4 regions of the Dorea chungnamensis genome follow, and region 3 is predicted to be linked to each of the others. Evidence: predicted binding sites of a transcription regulator. Region 3 holds the regulator's gene; each other region holds the start of a gene.
The links. The regulator Rex, encoded in region 3, represses fermentation and respiration genes when NADH is low (regulators of the CRP and FNR family bind a similar motif). The targets are predictions, from matches to a motif close to ATTGTTAANTANTTAACAAT.

Region 1 (6,269 bases), on a different contig from region 3:
GTGATCTGACCGCAAAAGAAGAAGAGCTCAACTCAAAGATTGCTTCTACTTCCGGACAATTGGATGATTATAAAGAACAGCTGGACCGTGCACGTGCCGCTGAGGAAGCAAGTAAAACTGCACAGAATAATCAGATTGCTGGTTCTGTCACATCGCCTGGCAATGGTGGTCAGAACAACAATGGTTCTTCAGGTTCAACTACCAACGGAGGAAATCCAATCGATGCTTCCACCTCAGATGTAGCTTTGTTTGCCGCTTTACTCCAATGTGAGGCCGGTAATAGCTATGATGGTATGTTAGCTGTAGCAACGGTTATCATGAACCGTGTCTCCAGCCCGAGTTATCCAAGCACCTTACGCGGTGTCATTTATCAGTCTGGACAATTTAGTCCTACCTGGAACGGTTCTTTGGAGCGTGTCCTTGCAAAGGGACCATCCTCCACAGCATATTCTGTTGCACAGGCCGCTTTGGGCGGTGCACGGCACTCTGCGGTTATTCATTGCTATAACTTCAATTATGCTGGTTCTGGAGTTCAGGGAATTAATATTGGTGGAAATGTCTTTTATTAATATTTTAATATGATATTTTTATCTTGCTTATTAACTTCGCAGATAGATAATATGTATCTCATCATATAACATAAGAGAGAGGATATGGAATTTATTTTCCGTATTCTCTCTCTTTTACTTTATTCTCTTTTACTTTATTCTCTTTTATTCAACATGGCTATTGATAATCCATAACGTCAATCCATTTCATGAGGAAATCTTTTTCCAGCTCATTATCTTTTTCTAACTGTGATGCTGCTACGATTGGAAGCCATTGCTGTACATACTGCTTTGCAGTGTCACTCTTCTTGCAGAAAAGCTTCATATAGAGGTCAGCTGCATCCTGATCTTTCAGTGCAAAAAGAAGGTAAGTCATAGCTGCATCCGCACTGGCATTTCCCTGGGTCGCATGCGCCCAGTCAACAACCGTCATCTTGCCATTCTTTCCTACAATTACATTACTTGGATTAAAATCACCGTGGCAAAGCTTAGTGTGCTTCGGCATACTCTCCAGACGGGTCAACAATTCATACCTCTGTGTTGCATCTAATTCTTTTAGTCCATTAATCTGTCTCGCCAGTTTATCCTTTAATTTGTTAAGCATCGGCGCTTTCTTACTCTGAACCTTCAGCTGCAGATCCACAAAATCTGACATATATTTTTCCAGATTATCATGGTCCACCTTCATCATCTCTTCCAAAGTCTTTCCTTCTTTATACTCTATAACCAGAGCCCATTTGCCATCAATCTGTGTAACCTCTTTTAATTGCGGAATATCCAATCCTGATTCCTCTACTCTTACTGTATTCAACGCCTCATTAAACACTGCAGATTTTGGATGTGTGGTCTCGAATACCTTGACAATCTCTTTATCGCATTTGTAGACTTCTTTGTACGGACGTTTCACGATCAAATTACTTCCTTCAAGTTTCATAAGCTGTGCCTCCTTGTATAATACTTCCGATCTTTTATTTGTTAACTGCATTATACACCCTTAAATTTCATTTGGAAAGAGTAATTTGATATTTTTTTAACTTATTTTTATTGCATATTTTTATTGTTAAATAATTAACTTTATTCATTTGGGTACACCCCTTTTTCCATTTAGGTACACCACAAAACACAATTAGGGACGTAGACTTTTTTAAAAAGTCTACGTCCCTAATATTAACCGTAGTAACACTTCAGATAGATTTCTTTCATTTCTTTCATGAGTGGATATCTCGGGTTTGCTCCTGTACACTGGTCGTTGAAGGCTTGTTCAACCATATCATCCAATGTATCGAGGAAGTATTTCTCATCGATTCCGTATTCTTTGATGGATTTTTTGATTCCGATCTTTTCTTTGAGGTCTTCCAGTTTTGCGAGGAAGTTTTCGAATACTTCTTCGTCTGTCTTGCCTTGGCATCCGGCAAAGCGTCCTAATTCTGCGTATCTTGCAAGTGCGTGTGGATACTGGTACTGGGAGAATGTTCCCATCTTGGTCGGAACTTCTGCTGCATTGTATCTCATGACTTCTGTCAGGAGAACTGCGTTTGCGACACCGTGTGGCAAGTGATGGAATGCTCCAAGTTTGTGGGCCATGGAGTGGTTCAGGCCAAGGAAAGCATTTGCGAATGCCATACCAGCCATACAGGATGCATTTGCCATCTTTTCTCTTGCGATTGGGTCATTGGCTCCGTTTGCATATGCAGATGGCAGATAATCGAATACCATCTTAACGGCTTTCATTGCAAGTCCATCTGTGTAGTCTGTTGCCATAATGGATACGTATGCTTCGATTGCATGTGTCATAACGTCGATACCGGATGCGCTTGTCAGTCCTTTTGGAGCTGTCATTGCATTATCTACGTCGACGATTGCCATATCTGGAAGTAATTCGTAATCTGCAATCGGCCATTTTACGCCTGTCTCTGCATCAGTGATGATGGCAAATGGTGTCACTTCAGAACCTGTACCAGAAGATGTCGGGATTGCAACAAAGTAGGCTTTCTCTCCCATTTTTGGGAAGGTAAATACTCTCTTGCGAATATCCATGAAGTCCATAGCCATGTCTTCAAAGTTTGCTTCTGGATGCTCATACATCAGCCACATAATCTTCGCTGCATCCATTGCAGATCCACCGCCAAGTGCGATGATTGTATCTGGTTCAAATGCTCTCATCTGGTCTGTTCCTTTTTGTGCACACTGCAGAGTCGGATCTGGTGCTACTTCATAGAAGCATGTATGCTGAATTCCCATCTGGTCTAATTTCTCTTCAATTGGTTTTACATAACCATTTTTATATAAGAAGGTATCTGTTACGATAAATGCTTTTTTCTTGTGCATCACTGTTCCGAGTTCATCGAGTGCCACCGGCATACAGCCTTTCTTAAAGTATACTTTCTCAGGTGTTCTAAACCACAGCATATTTTCTCTCCTCTCTGCGACCGTCTTAATGTTAATCAGATGTTTTACACCTACGTTCTCAGATACAGAGTTGCCTCCCCAAGAACCACATCCAAGTGTAAGAGATGGAGCAAGTTTAAAGTTATAAAGATCACCGATACCGCCCTGAGAAGATGGAGTATTGATTAAGATACGACAAGTCTTCATTGCTTCTGCATGTTTTGCAATCTTCTCTTTCTCTGCAGGATGAATATACAGAGAAGATGTATGTCCATATCCGCCATCTGCTACCAACTGTTCAGCTTTTGCAAGGGCTTCATCAAATGTTTTTGCTCGGTACATTCCAAGTACCGGAGATAATTTCTCATGCGCAAATTCTTCAGAGATATCAACGGATTCCACTTCACCGATTAAGATCTTGGTATCTTCCGGAACATCTACACCTGCGAGTTTTGCAATCTCATATGCAGATTTTCCTGGGATCTTATTATTTAAGGCACCGTTGATAATGATAGTCTTACGAACTTTATCCAGCTCTTCGCCTTTTTTCAGGAAATAGCATCCACGATATGCAAATTCTTTCTTTACTTCATCATAGATACTGTCGAGCACCGTTACAGACTGTTCGGATGCACAGATCATACCATTGTCAAATGTTTTAGAATGAATGATAGAATTTACTGCCATCTTGATATCTGCTGTCTCGTCAATAATAACAGGAGTATTTCCAGGTCCAACGCCAAGTGCCGGTTTTCCTGAAGAGTATGCAGCCTTCACCATTCCAGGTCCACCTGTTGCAAGGATAATATCTGCATCTCTCATAACTGTATTGGTAAGTTCCAGGGACGGAACGTCAATCCATCCGATAATTCCTTCCGGTGCTCCTGCTTTGACAGCTGCATCCAGAACAATCTTTGCTGCAGCGATCGTACAGGCTTTTGCTGCCGGATGTGGACTGATGATAATTGCATTTCTGGTCTTCAAGCAGATCAATGTTTTGAAAATTGCTGTTGATGTTGGGTTAGTTGTAGGAATAACTGCCGCTACAAGGCCAATTGGTTCCGCAATCTTCTTAATTCCATATGCTGGGTCTTCTTCAATAACTCCGCAAGTCTTGGTATTCTTATAAGCATTGTAAATATACTCTGCTGCGTAATGATTCTTAATAACCTTATCTTCCACGATACCACGACCAGTTTCCTCAACTGCCTGTTTTGCAAGAGGAATTCGCATCTTGTTTGCTGCCATTGCTGCCTCGAAGAAGATCTTATCTACCTGCTCCTGTGTGAATGTAGCGAAGATCTTCTGTGCTTCTCTCATCGCCTTCATCTTTGCTTCAAGAGCTTCGACATTATCAATAATCTCTGGTACTGCCTCTTTTTTCTTTGCCATTTTGATTATCCTCCCTGTAACTGTGTTACTATCGTTTCAATGGTCATAGTATAACTGTGTGTTAATTATTTGTCAATATGTTTTTGATATTTTTTTAACGATAATGACAAAAAAATAACAGGGGACGTAGTATTTTTTAATTTTACTACGTCCCCTATTAACTATTTTTTAAAATCCTTTGCCGTAATTTACTATTTTTGCATCATGTTCTGTATGTAACAGCATATGCGCTTTATGTGACATTGGTTTTTCAAAATATTCTTCGTACATTTGAAGGATATCTGGATTCTCATGTGAGAATCGAATGTCATAATTATCATCCAGATAATACAGGTTCTTGCCGCGTTCAAAGGCCAGTTCTTCACCATCGTGGATTGGCTGTCCGCCTCCGCCTACGCAGCCTCCTGGACATGCCATAACTTCTACGAAGTCGTAGTGTACTTCTCCTCGTTCTATCTTATCAAGCAGTGCTCTGGTATTGCCAAGACCGCTTACAACAGCGGTTCTGACGGTAATATCATTAATCTGGAAATCTGCTTCCTGTACACCATCATTTTCGTTGAAGCCTTGACTTCTTACTGCAGTAAATGCATCTGCCGGTGGATTTTCTCCTTTGATGATATAATATGCGGATCGAAGCGCTGCTTCCATTACACCGCCAGTTGCTCCAAAGATGACACCAGCTCCTGTACCAGCCTGCATCGGGCGGTCGCTTTCAATATCTACCAATGTATCAGGGCTGATGTGTGCAGAACGAATCATTCTTACCAGCTCTCTGGTCGTGATTACTGTATCAATGTCATGTCCTGCATATTCTCCATAGAACAGTTCCATCTCGCTCTCGCCTTTTTTCGCAACACAAGGCATTACAGACACGGTGTAGATTTTCTCTGGTGATACACCTAGTTTTTCTGCAAAGTAGGTCTTCATTGCTGCGCCGAACATCTGCTGTGGTGATTTTGCAGAGGATAAATATTTTACCAAATGTGGATACTGTGTTTTAATAAAACGAATCCATCCTGGACAGCATGATGTAAACATCGGGCGATCTTTCAGTTCACCACTTGTAAAACGCTGAACAAATTCGTGTCCTTCTTCCATGATTGTCAGATCGGCTGAAAATACAGTATCAAACACGTAGTCCACACCCATACGCTTCAAGGCATCCAATATCTTTCCAATGGTTGCATCTTCTGGAGCAAGTCCAATCTGTTCGCCCCATGCAGCACGTACAGCCGGTGCAACCTGAGCTACAACAATTTTATCTGGATCTGCAATTGCTTCCCAGACCTTTTCCGTATCATTTCTCTCGCTCAATGCTCCTACCGGACAATGTGTAATACACTGTCCGCACAATGAACAGTCTGCTTCCTGAATGTTCTTATGACCACCTACATTTACAGTCGTTCTGGATCCGGTTCCTTCCACATCCCAGACACTCAATCCCTGTACTTTATCACAGACCTGAATACACCGCATACACTTAATACATTTGGAGGAATCACGGATCAGTGGAAAATTCTTATTCCAAGGCTGTTTCTCGATCTCCATCTTGTATGGAATATCGATAATATTCAAGTCATTGGCAACTGACTGAAGGCTACAGTTGCCACTTCTTGAACATGCCACACACTGACAATTATGCTGAGATAAGATCAACTCTACATTGGTTTTTCTGTCCCTGCGTACTTTTGGACTATTTGTATGGATTACCATACCTTCCTCAGCAACATTATTACATGAGGTAATCAGTTTATCCTTTCCCTCTAATTCAACTACACATACACGACAGGCTGCGATCTCGTTAATTCCTTTCAGATAACACAATTTAGGAATATGAATCCCATTTTGAGCGGCAGCCTCCATAATCGTGGTATTTTCTTTTACGGATATTTGTTTTCCATCAATTACAAGATTTACCATAATGTCTCTCTGCCTCCC
Region 2 (6,269 bases), on a different contig from region 3:
CACATTCCATACATTCCAGACCTTCATGTTTTGTAAACGTCTCTTCGTCATGATGTTCTGCATAATCTGCAAGTCTTGACGGAATCAATCTACTTGGACAGGCATCTACACAACGTCCACAATTGATACATGCAGATGGTTCATATTGAGCCACTTCATCTTTTGTAAAGCCAAGAATAGACGAAGAAGTCTTAGTGACCGGCACATCCAGTGTAAACATAGAGAATCCCATCATCGGACCACCGGAGATTAATTTTTCCGGTTCACTTTTGAATCCACCAGCAGCCTCTACAAGTTCAGCCTGATTTGTTCCAAATGGTACTCTGAAGTTACCTGGTTCATTTACTGCATTTCCACTCACAGTAACAACTCGTTCCATAGATGGTTTTCCTTCTGCCACTGCCTGATAAATACTGATCAATGTTGCCACGTTATCTACAACACATCCTGCATCTGCCGGAAGCATTGCCGAATTAATTGCTCTTCCAGTTGTTGCATAAATCAATTGACGCTCACCACCCTGTGGATACTTGGTCTTTAACGCAAGTACTTCCATACGTGGTTCATCCTTTGTCAGTTCTTTTAACTTTTCAATACAATCCGGTTTATTATCTTCTACTCCAAAAACACCTTTTGCATTATCAAAAAGCTTTAATACAATTTTCATACCGCCGACTAATTTTTCCGGCGTCTCCATGATTGATCTGTAGTCAGCGGTGATATATGGTTCACACTCTGCACAGTTAGCAATAATGTAATCAATCTTTTCTGGTTCTTTCGGTGACAGTTTGACTCTCGTTGGGAATCCTGCACCACCCATACCTACAACACCAGCATTACCGATTGTATTGAGGATTTCTTCTTTTGTCATCTCATCCAAAGGTTTCACTTCTGGATATTGCACTTCCTCATATTCACCGTCATTTTCAATAACGATACTGTTTACCATACCCCCTGTTGGATTTAAATGTGGGGCAATCGCCTTAACTGTTCCGGAAACCGATGCATAGATAGGCGCAGACACAAACCCCCCGGCTTCTGCTATCATCTGACCCTTTAAAACACGATCCCCTACAGCCACTATCGGATTGGCCGGAGCGCCAATATGCTGAGAAACTGGATATACCAAATCCCCTTTGGGTTTTACTTCGACAATCGCCTTATCTTTTGCCAGGCTCTTGCCGTCATCCGGATGAATACCACCCTTAAATGTTAACAATGCCATCCTTTTTCCTTCCTTCCTTTTTACTCTTTATATACTATACATGAAAACTCCCTAATAATCCAGTAAATCCAGGGATTTCATTGTATATTTCCGCAAACATCTTGTCGAAATTTTAACATATAAAAGATAGAGACCTAGCGGTCTCTATCTCTACAATCCCAACAATATTCAACATGCAAATTATTCTTCGCTAGTTTCCTCTTCAGCACTTTCATCCACGCTTTCTGCCTCAGTCTGTTCATTTGCTGCCGGCTCTAAAGCTTTCATACTTAAACTGATTTTTTTCTCATCCTCATTAAGGTCGACAATCTTAGCCGTAATTTCCTGACCTACAGACAATACATCTGACGGCTTGTCCACATGATTTCTTGAAATCTGAGAAACATGAAGCAATGCATCTACTCCAGGTGCAAGTTCAACAAATGCACCAAAATCAGTCATTCTAGCAACTCTTCCTTCAATCACAGTACCAACTGCATATTTTTCTGCTGCATTCGCCCATGGATTAGTCTCCGGGAATTTCAAACTCAAGGCAATCTTTGTATCATTGATTTCTTTAATCATTACTTCTAATGTCTCACCAACTTTGAATACCTTCTTTGGATTCTCAACACGTCCCCAAGACATTTCAGAAATATGAAGAAGTCCATCAACTCCACCAAGATCAATAAACGCGCCGAAATCTGTCACATTTTTAACAGTTCCTTCCATTCTGTCTCCAGCCTGGATCTTAGCAAATAATTCTTTTTGCTTTTCTGCACGTTCAGCAACAAGTAACTGTCTTCTGTCTCCAATTACGCGATTTCTTCTAGGATTAAACTCACTGATTACAAATTCAATCTCCTGATCCTGATACTTACTCAAATCTTTTTCATAAGTATCTGACACAAGGCTTGCAGGGATAAACACTCTTGCTTCATCAATCACAACACTTAATCCACCGCCAAGAATCTGAGCAACAGGAGCCTTTAACACCTCATGATTCTCATAAGCCTCTCTCAATCTTTCATTTCCTTTTTCTGCTGCAAGTCTCTTATAGGTCAAAAGCACCTGACCTTCTCCATCATTAACTTTCAGGACTTTTGCAGTCATTGCATCACCAACGGATACCATAGTCGTTAAATCTGCATTTGCTTCGTTTGTGTACTCGCTTCTTGTAATGATACCGTCTGCCTTGTAACCTATATTCAAGATGATTTCATCGGGCTTTACATCGATGACAGTACCATCTACGACCTCTCCATTTCTTATTGTTTTGAATGACTCTTCCAACATTTGTTCAAAAGTTAATTCTGACATTATTTTGAACCTCCTCAATTATATTATTGGGCGTGGATGCCCCTGCTGTAATACCTACTGTTTCCACGGACCTTAATTGATTCATATCCAAATCGTCAAGTGTCTGTATATAGTACGTATTCAAACATTCATTCTTACATATTTCAAATAACTTCTGAGTATTTGAACTACGTTTGTCGCCGATAACCACCATAGCATCTACTCTCTTTGCAATTTCACAAGCCTCCTCCTGACGTTCCTTTGTTGCATTGCAAATCGTATTTAAAACAATTACATCATACCCCTTTTTTGAGATTATTTCAACTAAATCTTTGAATTTATTGTAATTAAATGTCGTCTGAGAAACGACGCAGACCCTCTGTTCAGCATCTTTCAACTGAAACTGTCTGGCATCTTCTGCTGTCTGTACAACAATTACTTGTTTTCCTGCCCACCCTTTGATTCCTTCTACCTCCGGATGTTCGCTGTTACCAATAATGACAATAAACGCCCCTTTTTTGCTTTCTTCCTCAACGATTCTGTGTATCTTCTTTACAAAAGGACAGGTAGCGTCTACACAAGTCAGGCCTTTTTCCTGTATTTTTTTATATATGTCTCTGGCTACTCCATGAGAACGAATAATAATAACGCCTTTATCCACTGCATCTAATTCTTTTTCAGAGTCAATCACTTCAACTCCTTTTTTGGCTAGATCTTTTGTCACTTCTTCATTATGGATAATCGGACCATAGGTATAGATTTTATCTTCCCGGTGCTGTTCTACCTGTTCATATACAGTGTCAACAGCTCTCTTTACACCAAAACAGAATCCCGCTGTTCTTGCCAACTCTATCTCCATTCTTTTCTCTCCTTAATCCACATCACCTGCACAATTCGACAATTTTATCCACAACTTCAGGAATTGTCATATAAGAACTATCTACCTTTACTGCATCCTCAGCCTGTTTCAGCGGAGCAATCTCTCTTGTCATGTCACGATAATCTCTTTCTCGAATGTCCGATTCAATTTCTTCCAAATTACAAGGGACTCCCTTTGCCATCAGCTCTTCATAGCGACGCTTGGCTCTCGTCTCAACACTTGCAGTTAAAAATATCTTCACGTCAGCATTCGGCAATACACACGTTCCGATATCCCTGCCATCCATGATCACATTTTGTGTACGTGCAAGATTCTGCTGAAGCTCCAATAACTTGGCTCTTACTTCTGGGATTGCCGATGTCATAGATGCCATATTTCCTACTTCCTCATCCCTCAATCTGGAAGTAATATTTGCTCCATTCAGATAAACCTGCTGGATACCATTTTCGTAGCGAATGGTTACTTCAGCATCCTGGCATGCCTTAATCACTTTTTCCGTCTCATCCGCCTGAATTCCCTGATTCAGGAAATGAATCGCCAGACCTCTATACATGGCACCGGTATCAACATAGATAAATCCCTTTTCTTTTGCCACTAATTTTGCAATCGTACTCTTTCCTGCACCTGCTGGACCATCAATTGCCACATTATATCCCATGATATTTCTCCTTTATTCAATATTTACTTTTTCGATTCCTTTTTTAACTCCAGTACATTTCTGTATTAAAAATTGTTTAAATTCTTCAATATCAGCATCCTGAATCCCATCCTTTGGAAAACCAAAGAATTTCTTTCCGCCAGTTTCTACATAAACAATCATTGCTATAATCTTTTCACTTTCGATAATTCGCTCTACATTTTTATAATAAAGCGTCTGTTTATTACCATGTACAAAACTCGTCCAAGAATCTTTACCGAATTCCAGTTTTACATTAAAAGGTTCTTTCCATTTTTTCATTCTTTCTTCATACATTGTCTGCCCGTCTCCGGTTGACGCAAGCATCTCCATCTTTTTCCCGAAAGTCCTTGCCAGAACTTCTGCTATAACAAAAGCCAGCGCCCAACACACAAGATATTTTAACGCGAAAAAGGCAATGCTGCCCGCCGTACCATGTAATACATTACTGTATACAAGCATGAACAATAATACGAATACTCCTCCCGTAAAAACCACGATTTTATAATTTTTTGAAATCTTAGTCATTCCATGGACTTTCAAAAAATCTGTCAATACTTCTTCTGTTTCTATATATCTAAATTGATATTTTCCTTTCATATTCTTCTCCTTCACTCTATATAATACTATTTCCTGCCGCATACGCAGTAGACCACGCAATCTGAAGATTAAATCCCCCCGTTACAGCATCCAGATCTAAGACTTCGCCAATAAAATAAAGGTTTTTTATCATTCTGGATTCCATGGTGCTCGGATCAATTTCTTTTATTCTGACACCACCCTTTGTGATAATCGCTTCATTATAATCACGAAGTCCAGTCAGCGTAATTGAAAGATTCTTAATCAACTCTGCAAAGAACCTTCTTTCTTCTCTAGAAATGATATTCACTTTCTTCTCTGGCGGAATATTGCTCAATTTTATCATAACCGGGATTAATTTGGAAGGAAATAATCCTCCAACCGCATTTTTAAATTGACGATTCTGATTTTCTTCAAATTCTTTCAATATCCGATGATCCAACTGTTCAGCCGAAAGTGCGGGCTTCAAATCGATTGAAAGACGTAATTCTTTTGTTTTTAACCTCTTTCCCACATAACTGCTGGCAGTTAAAATTAGGGGACCACTGACACCATAATGGGTAAACAACATTTCGCCAAATTCATCATACAAGATCTTTTTACCATCACAAATAGTTATGTTTACATTTTTCAGGGATAATCCCTGCAGCTCTTTTACCCACGATTCTTTTGTCTCTATTGGAACAAGTGATGGCATACACTCTGTAACATGGTGTCCCAGATCCTCCGCAAATCGAAATCCATCTCCAGTAGCCCCTGTACTTTGATAGGACAAACCACCCGTTGCAATCATACAAGCATCTCCAGCAACTATCGTGCCATCCTCTAATATAATATGATGAAATACTCCTTCCTCTGATACGACCTTTTTCACTCTTGTCCGAAGAGATATTTCAACTCCAAGGCGATGCATCTCATCGGAAAGAACACGAATCACATCAGAAGAATGGTCAGATATCGGGAACACCCTGCCCCCACGCTCTATCTTCGTCCGAAGTCCAAGTTCTTCAAAAAACGCAATGGCATCCTGATTCGTAAACCCATAAAAACTACTATATAAAAACTTTGGATTTGAAACCACAGAATCAAATAACACATCCATATCACATGCGTTGGTCAAGTTACACCTTCCTTTTCCTGTGATGAATAGCTTTTTCCCTAGTTTTTCATTACTTTCAAACACCAGGACTTCATGCCCATTTCTCGCTGCAATAATGGATGCGAACATTCCTGCCGCGCCCCCGCCAATTATCAACACTTTACTCATCTTTCATATCCTTTGCGTTTTCATTTTCGACACTTCCCGATAATTCCACCTTATCGCCTACCATATTCAATTCATCTTTACTATACACCTGATATTCATCCCAAATCCGTTCTAATGTCTCCAGAGTGGAAATAACCTCTTTCTGCTTCTTCATACACAAAGCAACCACCAACGCATTAACTACACTTAAAGGTGCAACCAATGAATCTACTATTGAAGCCATATCACTTCTTGCAATTAAATTACATGAAGAATATAAATTCATAGGAGAATGTACGCTATCTGTCAAAGTAATTACTTTCGCCTTTCGATTACTTGCATACTCCAATGCTTTCAGTGTACGCATAGAATATCGCGGAAAACT
Region 3 (6,269 bases):
ACCTGCTCTTCCATGTAGGTATGCTCCCAAAACAGCGGCTTTCCTACAACTGAGTCCTTGCGCCAAAAGCGCAGCTATTATTCCCGCCAGTACATCTCCAGAACCAGCTTTTGCCATTGCCGAATTACCCGACATATTTACATAGTTTCCTTCAGAAACTGATGCAACAATAGTTCTGGCATCTTTCAGTACACAAGTCCATTGACTTTTTTGAACAAATGAATCCAGTATATCCATCCTATGTTGTTTTAATTCCTCTACACTTATATGTAACAGCCGTGACATCTCTTTCATATGTGGTGTTATCACAAAATCTGTATGATGAATCTTTTGAAGATAAGCGTTATGCTCCGCAATCAGGTTCAAACCATCTGCATCAATCAGACAAGGTACTTTCACATGCTCAAGAGTTGCCTTCAATATTCTCCTGGAACGCTCACTGATTCCTATTCCAGATCCAATACAAACTGCATCTGCCCATGTTAAAAGATTTAACAACTCAGTCTTATCAAAAATGTCATAAGTTGTAATAATTGCTTCCGGAAGGAGCTGCTGTAAAATAATCCTATTTTCTTCCGGTGTATAGATCTGTACCAGTCCTGCTCCAGACATATATGCCGCTTTTGCATTCAGATAAGCCGCTCCAGACATACCTTTACTTCCTGCAATTACAAGTAACTTCCCATATGTCCCTTTATTCGAATTTTCTTTTCTGGCTGGCAGAAATTTACAATATTCCTTCTTCTCATAAGTATATGCCGTTTTTTCGGTAGCAATTATTTTTTCCGTATGGATTCCGATATCAGCTACAATCACTTTACCAGAATATTCCTTTCCGGGATAGATTGCAAGTCCCAGCTTTTCCATTTGAAAAGTCACCGTAATATCTGCACGGAAAGCAATTCCAAGGACACTTCCATGATTCGCAGATATTCCAGATGGCATATCTACAGCAAATTTTACAGCCTTTGCTTCATTCATCTTCTGAATAATCTGAAAATATTTTCCTATAATCTCACGGCTAAGTCCAACACCGAACATCGCATCTATTATGATACTATATTCATCTTCTTTGTACTCTTTGAATATCTCAACACCTGTTTCCCTTAATTTACTCATCTGCTGTTTTGTTTCATCCGTACGATGAGATTCATTTCCTACAAAACAAACTGTCACAGGATACCCTTTTTCCTTTAAAAGTCTCGCTATCGCAAATCCATCACCACCATTATTCCCTGAACCACATACGATACACGCTTTGGACAGATCAAGCTTTTCCGCCTCCATAGTCTCTACACATCTCTTTGCAGCACGCTCCATTAACTCCATAGACGGAATTCCCAGTTCCTGTATTGTATATTGATCCGCCTTTTTCATTTGATTTCCATTAAGCAGATATCGCATAATCTCACCTTCCAAGTTCATTTTATAATATAAAAGGACGTGTAAAAACCAGCCCGTCTGCGCATGCCAGTCATTACACGTCTTTGCTTATTATTTCTTATGTTCTTCGTTATATCGGCTAATATTGTATGATAACTGCATTAAGCTTTCAGACAAGTGTACATTTTCAACAATTATATGATCCGGCAGATTCAAATCTGTATGGGCAAAATTCCAAATTGCACGAACACCATTGTCTACCAGCATATTAGCCACTTCAATTGCCTTATCCTTTGGAATAGTCAAAACTGCAATCTCAACATCATTTTGTTGGACAAATGTCTTTAACTCATCCATCATACGAATCGGCACGCCTCTGATTGAAACACCCACCAATCTTGGGTTGACATCAAAAATTCCTTTTAATACAAATCCTCTCTTCTCAAAAGCTGCATAATTAGCAAGAGCCTGCCCTAAATTACCAGCTCCTATAATAATCATATTATGAGCCTCTTCCAAGCCAAGAATCTTACCAATCTCTGTATACAAATATTTAACGTTATAACCATAGCCCTGCTGACCGAACCCACCAAAATTGTTAAGATCCTGACGAATCTGAGATGCAGTCACTTTCATACGCTTACTCAAATCGTTAGACGAGATACGCTCCACTCCATTTTCAAGTAGCTCTCCTAAGTATCGATAGTATCGTGGCAATCTACGGATGACCGCCTGGGAAATCTCTCTCTCTTCCAATAGTCTCACCTTCCATTTCATTCTAAGAAATATTATATAGAATTGTGTGAACAAAGTCAAACTTTTAGTTGTATTTTGTCCTATTTTCGCTATAATGAAAACGAGTGAAAAAGGAGGATATGAAAATAATATGATATTAGCATGTCACGGAATCAGTAAATCTTTCGGCGAAAAAGTGATTATCGCTGACGGTTCTTTTCATATAGAAGATCACGAAAAAGCAGCTCTTGTTGGTCCCAATGGAGCGGGAAAATCAACGCTTTTTAAAATGATTGTAGGTGAGCTTCCTTCTGACCGCGGAGAAGTAATTTTAACCAAAGGCAAAACCTTGGGATATCTTGCACAGCATCAGGCTATGCAAAGTGGAAGCACTATCTATGAAGAAGTGAAACTTGCCAAATCTGATATCATCGAAATGGAAACACAGATCCGTTCCATCGAATTAGAATTAAAACATTTAGAAGGTGATGCATTGACATCACGCCTTGAAACATATAATCGTCTGACAGCTTCTTTTGAACGCCAGAATGGTTATGCATATGAAAGTGAGATTAACGGGGTATTAAAAGGTCTTGGTTTTACAGAAAATGATTTTTCTAAACCCGTAGATACCCTTTCTGGGGGTCAGAAAACCCGCGTCTCTCTTGGTAAATTATTGCTCACCAAGCCAGATATCTTGCTTTTGGACGAGCCTACTAACCACTTGGATCTAAACTCTATAGCTTGGTTAGAAACTTATCTTCTGAATTATCCAGGAGCCGTTCTGATCGTATCTCATGACCGTTACTTTTTGAACAAAGTAGTGACTAAGGTCTTAGAAATCGAATCTGGAAAATTGATGACCTATAATGGAAATTACAGTGATTATGCTGCCAAAAAGCAGCAGCTTCGTGATGCTCAGATAAAAGAATATTTAAATCAGCAGCAAGAAATAAAGCATCAGGAAGCCGTAATTGAAAAGCTTCGTTCTTTTAATCGTGAGAAATCTATCAAACGTGCAGAAAGCCGTGAAAAGATGTTGGAAAAGATCCGTCCTGTAGAGAAACCCTTGGAAGCAAATAATGAGATTCACTTAACATTAGAGCCTTCTTGTGTCAGCGGTAACGATGTTCTGTCTGTTGAACATCTAAGTAAATCATTTCCAAATCAAGTTCTGTTTCAAGATATAAGTTTTGACATTAAACGCGGGGAACATGTTGCAATCATCGGTGACAATGGAACGGGGAAAACAACACTTTTAAAAATCTTAAATCAGGTAATATCAGCAGATTCCGGTACATTTACATTGGGAACTAATGTAGCGATCGGATACTATGATCAGGAACACCATGTACTACATATGGAAAAAACCATTTTTGACGAAATTTCAGATGATTACCCGGATTTGACTAACACGAAGATCAGAAATATGCTGGCCGCTTTTTTATTTACTGGGGATGATGTGTTTAAACGGATCGGTGACCTAAGCGGTGGAGAACGTGGCAGAGTATCTTTAGCGAAGCTGATGCTTTCGAAAGCTAATTTTCTGATTCTTGACGAACCAACAAACCACTTGGATATTCCATCAAAAGAAATTCTGGAAAAAGCATTGAACAACTATACCGGAACTATCTTATATGTTTCACACGATCGTTATTTTATCAATCAGACAGCAACAAGGATCCTTGATCTGGTGAATCAGACTTTTGTAAATTATATAGGGAATTATGACTATTATCTTGAAAAAAAAGACGAGCTAACAACCATTTATGCTGGTGCCCCGTCTTCTGTTTATATTCCAGGAACTGCAAATTCTGCTATATCTTCTGGCAAAGACTCTGTTGCAGCAAATGTGTCAGATTCTAAGCTCGACTGGAAGGAACAAAAAGAAGCACAGGCTCGCGAGCGAAAACGAAAAAACGAACTGAAGAAAACCGAAGAACGCATCACTACTCTTGAAGAGCGGGATGCTAAGATTGACGAAATGATGTTGCAGGAAGATATTTTTACAAGTTCCATTAAATGTCAGGAATTAGCCAATGAAAAGGCAGCTATTGCGGAAGAACTTGAAGAGCTGTATATAAAATGGGAAGAGCTGGCTGAATAGCTACAGCTCTTCCTTTTTCAGTAATTTCCATGGACGTTCTTTTCCAAGCCATCCCATTTCTTTCCAATAATTATCATCCACCGGACTCATTCCTTTTTTATGAAAGCTTCTCATAATATAGAACAGAGCACGAGTCTTGATTCCTGGATTCACTCCATCTGGATCTTTGGAAATCTTTAATACAAGCTTACTCAAATCTCTGTCAATCCGCTCTTTCTTATCTGCACTGACACCATCCCAACCAAGCGATGCCACCGACATTCCGTAGGTATACACTCTAGCGGCACCCCAGAACTGGAGACTAATCTTCATATCCTTAAGCGTAGATCTCACGCCGCCTCCCGCGGCAGTTGCAATACACACTGCCTGTTTTCGAAACATAGAAGCTCCCGGTCTGTGAACCATAAAACGATATCCATAATGATCCAACATAGATTTCATCGCTCCCGTTACATGCATGACATGAACCGGTGAAGTCAGAATCAACAGGTCAGCTTTATCAATCAAGCCAGTCAACCGCTTCATGTACATTAGATAATCAAAACATTTTGTCTCATCTTCCATAATACATCTTCCACAGCCTCTGCAAAACTCAGGCATATCCTTCGGTAGAAATAGTTCAATTACCTGATCCTCCTTTGTAGCAATCTTATCAATCAACATTTTTCCCACATGATAAGTAGAACCCTTTCGCATAGTTCCATTAATCATCAATATATTCATCTTCTATACTTCCCCCATTCATATAATCTACATCTGATGTCTAACAATCGTATATTCATCGCCATAACTATAATATGGGCAATCGTAATATGTATTGGTCACAAATCGATACAATTCATCCTCATCTAATGCCATCTGACAAGTGAAACATTCATAGTCCTCATCATATTCATAATGAGCACATGATTCACAATTACTCTTCACGATACACAACTCCTTCCTGGGAACAAGTATAACATATTTTTCATTTGGGTACACCCTAAATGTAAAAAGGGGACGTAGTAAAAGTTAATTTTACTACGTCCCCTTTTTACTATTAATTACTACAATTTCTCAGCAATTGCTTTTATAAACTCTTCACTATTCAACACAGTTGGATTCTCTAAAGTTGTAATTAAAGCAAGATCTTTGGTCATTTTTCCTTCTTCAATTGTGTCGATCGTTGCTTTTTCAAGCTTATCTGCAAAATCCATCAATTCCTGATTGCTGTCTAATTCACCACGTTTTCTCAACGCTCCGGTCCATGCAAATATAGTGGCAACTGAATTGGTTGATGTTTCTTCTCCTTTTAAGTGTTTATAATAATGACGCTGTACTGTTCCATGTGCAGCTTCATATTCATAATAACCTTCTGGAGATACCAGTACAGAGGTCATCATAGCCAATGAACCGAATGCGGAAGAAACCATATCACTCATTACATCTCCGTCATAGTTCTTACATGCCCAGATATATCCGCCTTCTGATTTCATAACGCGGGCAACTGCATCATCAATCAACGTATAGAAATATACGATACCAGCTTTTTCAAATTTTTCTGCATATTCTGCATCATAGATTTCCTGGAAAATATCTTTGAATGTATGATCATATTTTTTAGAAATCGTATCTTTCGTCGCAAACCACAGATCCTGCTTGGTATCCAGAGCATAATTGAAGCAGCTTCTTGCAAAACTTTCAATGGATCCGCACAGATTGTGCATTCCCTGTGCAACACCTGGTCCTGCATAATTATGTACCAGTTCTCTCGTTTCTGTTCCATCTTCGGCAGTATAAACCAGTTCTACTTTTCCAGGTCCCGGAATCTTCATCTCCGTATTCTTATAAACGTCACCATAAGCATGTCTCGCTATTGTAATTGGTTTCTTCCAATTCTTCACACAAGGTTCTATTCCCTTTACCACAATTGGAGCGCGAAATACTGTTCCGTCAAGAATAGCACGGATTGTTCCATTCGGACTCTTCCACATTTCTTTTAGATTATATTCTGTCATACGTGCGGCATTTGGTGTGATTGTTGCACATTTCACTGCTACTTTAT
Region 4 (6,269 bases), on a different contig from region 3:
TTCCAAGAAGGAATACAAGATATATACTGCTGATGAGGATGCAGAGTATGATGAAGTGGTTGAGATTGATCTTTCAGAGGTACGTCCGACCGTTGCATTCCCACACCTTCCAGGTAATGCTAAGACAATTGATGAGGTTGAGGCGATGGAGCCAATCAAGATCAATCAGGTTGTAATCGGTTCTTGTACCAATGGGCGTATGGAGGATATGAGAAAAGCAGCAGCAATTTTGAAAGGCCATACAGTTCATCCAGATGTACGTGTTATGGTAATCCCGGCAACACAGAAGATCTACAAACAGTGTATCGCAGAGGGACTTTTGGATATCTTTGTGGATGCAGGCTGTGCTGTGAATACACCAAGCTGTGGACCATGTATGGGAGGTCATATGGGTGTTATGGCAGCAGGTGAAAAGTGTGTGTCTACAACAAATCGTAACTTTGTGGGCAGAATGGGACATGTAGATTCTCTGATCTATCTTGCGTCTCCAGAAGTGGCTGCAGCGAGTGCGATTGCAGGATGTATTGCGAATCCAGAGAAAGTAGGTGACAGATAATGAAAGCAGTAGGACATGTATTTAAGTATGGTGATAATGTGGATACGGATGTTATTATTCCGGCAAGATATCTTAATTCCTATGATCCTCAGGAACTGGCAAGCCATGCGATGGTAGATATTGATCCAGATTTTGTAAATAAGATGAAGCCGGGAGATCTGATTGTTGCGAATAAAAACTTTGGATGTGGTTCATCCAGAGAACATGCACCTCTGTGTCTCAAGACGGCAGGTGTAAGCTGCGTCATTGCAGAGACATTTGCCAGAATCTTCTATAGAAATGCAATCAATATTGGATTACCGATTATTGAATGCCCAGAGGCAGCAAGAGGAATCGATGCCGGTGATGAAGTGGAAGTTGATTTTGACAGTGGAAAGATCTATAACCGTACAAAAGGCACAGAGTTTCAGGGACAGGCTTTCCCGGAATTTATGCAGAAGCTGATTGCTGCAGGTGGCCTGGTAAAATATACAAATAGTAAAAAATAGCGGATGATAGAAGGGTGAAAAAGATGAATCTACATTACAAAAGTACAAGAAATTCGAACTTGAAAGTAACAGCTTCTGAAGCGATTCTGACAGGTCTTGCTCCGGACGGTGGTCTATTTGTGCCGGAGAAACTTCCGACACTCGATGTTTCAATGGAGCAGTTGAAAGACATGTCATATCAGGAGACCGCTTATGCGGTTATGAAGCAGTTTTTAACAGACTTTACAGAAGAGGAGTTGAAGGACTGTATTCGTAAAGCATATGACAGTAAGTTTGACACTGAGGAGATCGCGCCGCTGGTAAAGGTAGATGATACGTATTATCTGGAATTGTTCCATGGGGCAACGATTGCGTTCAAGGATATGGCATTGTCTATATTGCCGCATCTTTTGACTACTTCGGCCAAAAAGAATCATGTGGAAAATGAGATTGTGATTCTTACAGCTACGTCTGGTGATACGGGTAAGGCTGCTTTGGCGGGATTTGCTGATGTTGAAGGAACCCGAATCATTGTATTTTATCCGAAGAACGGAGTCAGCAAAGTACAGGAACTTCAGATGGTTACGCAAAAAGGAAGTAATGTAGATGTGGTTGCGATCCATGGAAATTTTGATAATGCACAAAGTGGTGTGAAAGCAATGTTCGAAGATAAAGAACTGGCTCAGGAACTTGCAGCAAAGGGATACCAGTTTTCTTCTGCTAATTCTATCAATATTGGACGTTTGGTTCCGCAGGTCGCATATTATGTAAATGCTTATGCAAAATTACTGGCAAATGAAGAGATTGCAGAGGGAGAATTGATCAACGTTGTAGTCCCGACCGGCAATTTCGGAAATATTCTTGCTGCTTACTATGCAAAGCAGATGGGAGTGCCGATTGATAAACTGATCTGTGCATCTAATAAGAACAAAGTGCTGTTTGATTTCTTCCAGACAGGTACATACGATAAGAATCGAGAGTTTGTGCTGACGACCTCACCATCCATGGACATTCTGATTTCCAGTAATCTGGAGCGTCTGATCTATCTGATAGCAGGTGAAGATTCTGAGAAGACCAGAGAATTAATGGAAGAATTAAAAAATAGTGGAAGCTATACAATCACTGAGAATATGAAGGCAAAATTATCTGATTTTGCATCTGGATATTCAGATGAATCAGAGACTGCCGAAAGTATCCGTGAGAATTACGAAAAGACAGGATATGTAATTGATACGCATACAGCTGTTGCTGCGCATGTCTGTGAACAGTATAGGATTAAGACCGGTGATGCAAAGAAATGTGTGATTGCATCAACGGCGAGTCCATATAAGTTCGTTAAGAGTGTTATGACGGCAATTGATGAAAAATATGCAGATGCAGATGAATTCGAACTTCTGAAAGTGTTGGAAGAGACATCTGGTGTAGAGATGCCACAGGCAATCAAAGATATTCTGGATGCCAATATACTTCATACTTTGGAATGTGATGCAGATAAGATGAAGGAAACTGTAAAAGGTATATTGCAAGTGTAAGGAGTGAGGACAGATGCTGTTAGATGGTTTCTTTGGGGCAATTGCTCTGGGGGCTGGAATCTACTGCCTTTATGGATATTATATGTTAAAAGTGAAAAAAGAGATTGTGAAGACAATCTTGCTTCCGAAGGGTGTAAATGAAAAAAGCTGCAAAGACCTGGAGGGATATTGCAGAGATGTCGGGAAGCCACTTCTTGCGTTGGGAATTATCCTGTTGTTAGATGGGTGTGTAGATCTGTACGATTCCTATATCAGCAGTGTTGGCATACTGTATGTAATTATGACGGCAGTTCTATGTGTGATGCTTGTTGTCTTTATGCTGAAATTACGTAAATACAACCAAAAATATTTTGGAATCAACTGAATGGTTGGAGCTGGATTTCGGTTATATAAAATATTTATATGAATAATAGATAAGTTTCATAAATTATAATATTGACAAAATGCAAGATTAAAAATACAATCTTGCATTTTTTGTAAAAACATAGACGTGATTATGCGGTTGGTGAAAAATAAATGAATAATAAAAAATATTAACTTTCGCGAAAGGATTGTTAAAGTATTGACTTTTTGTGAAAAAAATGTAATAATAAGACAAATGCCGCTGTAAAAGGCAGAAATATGCAAAGGCAGAAAGTGTTACGGCGGTTATGATTAAGGAAAGAAAAGAGGTAAAACAAAGATGGCGAATATCGATTTAAGTAAGTACGGCATTTCAGGAACTACAGAAATTGTACACAATCCTTCTTATGATTTATTGTTTGAGGAAGAGACAAAGCCGGAATTGGAAGGTTTTGAAAAGGGTCAGGTTAGTGAACTTGGTGCAGTAAACGTAATGACAGGTGTATATACCGGACGTTCTCCAAAAGATAAATTCATTGTAATGGATGAAAATTCCAAAGATACTGTATGGTGGACTTCTGATGAGTACAAGAATGATAACCATCCGGCTTCTGAAGAGACATGGGCTGCTGTAAAGGATATTGCAGTGAAAGAACTTTGTGATAAGAAGCTTTATGTGGTAGATGCTTTTTGCGGAGCCAATAAGGATACACGTATGGCAATCCGTTTCATCATGGAAGTTGCATGGCAGGCTCATTTTGTTGAGAACATGTTTATTATGCCTACAGCGGAGGAACTTGAGAGTTTTGAGCCAGACTTTGTTGTTTATAATGCTTCTAAAGCAAAAGTTGAAAATTATAAAGAGTTAGGACTGAATTCAGAGACAGCAGTTGTATTCAATATCACAAGCCGTGAACAGGTAATTATCAATACATGGTACGGTGGAGAGATGAAAAAAGGTATGTTCTCTATGATGAACTACTATCTGCCATTGAAGGGAATTGCTTCCATGCACTGTTCTGCCAATACAGATATGAATGGTGAAAATACAGCAATCTTCTTCGGATTATCTGGAACAGGTAAGACAACTTTGTCAACAGATCCAAAACGTCTTCTGATTGGTGATGACGAACATGGATGGGATGATAATGGTGTATTTAACTTCGAAGGTGGATGCTATGCGAAAGTTATCAATCTGGATAAAGAATCTGAACCAGATATTTATAATGCAATCAAGAGGGATGCGCTTCTTGAGAACGTAACACTGGATGAAGAAGGAAAGATTGATTTTGCTGATAAGAGTGTAACTGAGAATACACGTGTATCTTATCCGATCAATCATATTGAGAAGATTGTTCGTCCTGTATCTGCTGCACCAGCTGCACAGAATGTAATCTTCCTGTCTGCAGATGCATTTGGAGTACTTCCTCCGGTATCTGTACTGACACCAGAGCAGACACAGTACTATTTCTTATCTGGATTTACAGCAAAACTTGCTGGTACAGAGCGTGGAATCACAGAGCCTACACCAACGTTTTCCGCATGTTTTGGACAGGCATTCCTGGAACTGCATCCAACAAAATATGCAGAAGAACTGGTTAAGAGAATGGAAAAGAGCGGTGCAAAAGCATATCTTGTTAATACTGGATGGAATGGAACTGGAAAGCGTATCTCTATTAAAGATACCCGTGGTATCATTGATGCAATCTTAAATGGAGATATCCTGAATGCTCCTACTAAGAAGATCCCATACTTTAATTTCGAAGTTCCAACAGAACTTCCAGGTGTAGATTCTGCAATTCTTGATCCTCGTGATACTTACGCAGAAGTAGCTGAATGGGAAGCTAAGGCTAAGGATCTTGCTGAGAGATTCGTAAAGAACTTTGCAAAATATGAAGGAAATGAAGCAGGTAAAGCATTAGTTTCTGCAGGTCCACAGTTATAAAAAACAGTTTTATAGGTTGTAAAATCTATATAAATGGGGTATAATATCCTCAGTAGAAACCTGGGATGTTCGATAACTTCTGTAATTTTGAACCTACAAAACTTTAAACGGGACTCTTATATCTCCGTAATATGTCAGGCCTCCGAATTGTGCAGGGGAAGACAAAAAAGCGGATGCGGACACCCACCTAGCTGTGGCTAGGAGTCAAAATACAGAAACCGGCATTTTGGGGCCATACAAAAGATAGAAGACAGTCGTGTATGCGGCTGTCTTTTTGGTTATATTTAAAGAGAAAAAAGCATACATTGAGAAAAAAGTATTGGACAAGAGGATACGTACAGATTGAAAAAAAATAATAGATATAGAAATAATAGATATAGAAAGTATAGATATCTCCGGTATTTGTTGATGCTTGTAATCAGCCTGTTTGTCGTGGGAGGATTGTTTTCTTCATTTCAAAATTTTGAGAAAAAAGAATATAGGAAAGAAAAAGAACTGCAGAAGAATCCAGAAGCTCAGATGGAAATAAGTAATCCGAATATTCGGGTCTTGATTATGACCGACGGGTATGCCGAAGTTGCCCATCCGACAGTGGAGATATCAGCTGTTAACGGACTGGTAATTACACATGGTGAAGAGACAGAAGAAACGGAAGGAATGCAGTCGGTTATATTCGCCCCGGATGATCCGAGGTTTCAGAGCGGAAATGTCCGAATCTATGCCAGAGATGGAGGAGAGATTACATTACAGAGTATAGAAAGAGGGTGTGGAACGCCGTCTTATGCTGGAATATTAGAGCTTCGGACAACGGCAGAAGGTGTGATAGTTATTAATGAACTGCCTGTAGAGACGTATTTATGTAAAGTAGTACCCAGTGAGATGCCTGCTTCATATGAATTAGAAGCATTGAAAGCACAGGCTGTGTGCGCTCGGAGTTATGCATATCAGCAAATGCAGGATTATGCGTATCCAGAATATGAGGCTCATGTCAATGATAGTACGGATTATCAGGTGTATGGGAATTCTTTGCCTCAGAATACGACAAACCAGGCGGTAGAGGAGACAAAAGGGCAGGTGGTTCGATATCAGGGTCAGATAGTCACAACGTATTATTATTCCACTTCTTGTGGGAAGACAACAAATCTGGAAGCCTGGGGAACAGAATGTAATGAACAGAATGCCTATCTTCAGTCGGTAGAAGTAAAAGACTCAGAAGGTGATTATGAGCAAGGGCTTCCGTGGTATCGTTGGGAGGCGGACATACCGGTAGAGACTTTGTCGAATCTTATTGGGATTAATACCGGAAAAGATATCGGAGCTCTGCAAAGTCTAGAGGTAACCAAAGAAGGACCAGGAGGTGTCGCACTTCAAATCTGTGCGGTTGGAGAGAAAGGTCAACTGACAGTGGAGACTGAGAATAAGATAAG

Region 1: a site for Rex is predicted at 4,386-4,405, ahead of adhE (bifunctional acetaldehyde-CoA/alcohol dehydrogenase). Genes of this name have one in related genera too.
Region 2: a site for Rex is predicted at 1,326-1,345, ahead of rsxC (electron transport complex subunit RsxC). Genes of this name have one in related genera too.
Region 4: a site for Rex is predicted at 3,106-3,125, ahead of pckA (phosphoenolpyruvate carboxykinase (ATP)). Genes of this name have one in related genera too.

The regions. Positions count from the first base shown of each region.
Region 1 is NZ_JBDOHT010000003.1:160,668-166,936, reverse strand. It holds gene ABE613_RS04105 (cell wall hydrolase) at 1-569, shown strand, start outside; gene ABE613_RS04100 (aminoglycoside phosphotransferase family protein) at 727-1,482, opposite strand; gene adhE (bifunctional acetaldehyde-CoA/alcohol dehydrogenase) at 1,716-4,328, opposite strand; gene ABE613_RS04090 ([FeFe] hydrogenase, group A) at 4,497-6,251, opposite strand; gene ABE613_RS04085 (NAD(P)-binding protein) at 6,245-6,269, opposite strand, start outside.
Region 2 is NZ_JBDOHT010000012.1:35,378-41,646, forward strand. It holds gene rsxC (electron transport complex subunit RsxC) at 1-1,225, opposite strand, end outside; gene rpsA (30S ribosomal protein S1) at 1,406-2,524, opposite strand; gene ispH (4-hydroxy-3-methylbut-2-enyl diphosphate reductase) at 2,505-3,362, opposite strand; gene cmk ((d)CMP kinase) at 3,385-4,041, opposite strand; gene ABE613_RS11130 (YcxB family protein) at 4,054-4,659, opposite strand; gene ABE613_RS11135 (BaiN/RdsA family NAD(P)/FAD-dependent oxidoreductase) at 4,676-5,905, opposite strand; gene ABE613_RS11140 (MurR/RpiR family transcriptional regulator) at 5,898-6,269, opposite strand, start outside.
Region 3 is NZ_JBDOHT010000004.1:26,861-33,129, forward strand. It holds gene ABE613_RS04685 (NAD(P)H-hydrate dehydratase) at 1-1,404, opposite strand, end outside; gene ABE613_RS04690 (redox-sensing transcriptional repressor Rex) at 1,495-2,139, opposite strand; gene ABE613_RS04695 (ABC-F family ATP-binding cassette domain-containing protein) at 2,270-4,225, shown strand; gene ABE613_RS04700 (flavodoxin family protein) at 4,226-4,948, opposite strand; gene ABE613_RS04705 (DUF6472 family protein) at 4,976-5,152, opposite strand; gene ABE613_RS04710 (NADP-dependent isocitrate dehydrogenase) at 5,272-6,269, opposite strand, start outside.
Region 4 is NZ_JBDOHT010000013.1:76,356-82,624, reverse strand. It holds gene leuC (3-isopropylmalate dehydratase large subunit) at 1-556, shown strand, start outside; gene ABE613_RS11815 (3-isopropylmalate dehydratase small subunit) at 556-1,044, shown strand; gene thrC (threonine synthase) at 1,068-2,555, shown strand; gene ABE613_RS11805 (hypothetical protein) at 2,569-2,919, shown strand; gene pckA (phosphoenolpyruvate carboxykinase (ATP)) at 3,238-4,842, shown strand; RNA gene ssrS (6S RNA) at 4,897-5,079, shown strand; gene ABE613_RS11790 (SpoIID/LytB domain-containing protein) at 5,251-6,269, shown strand, end outside.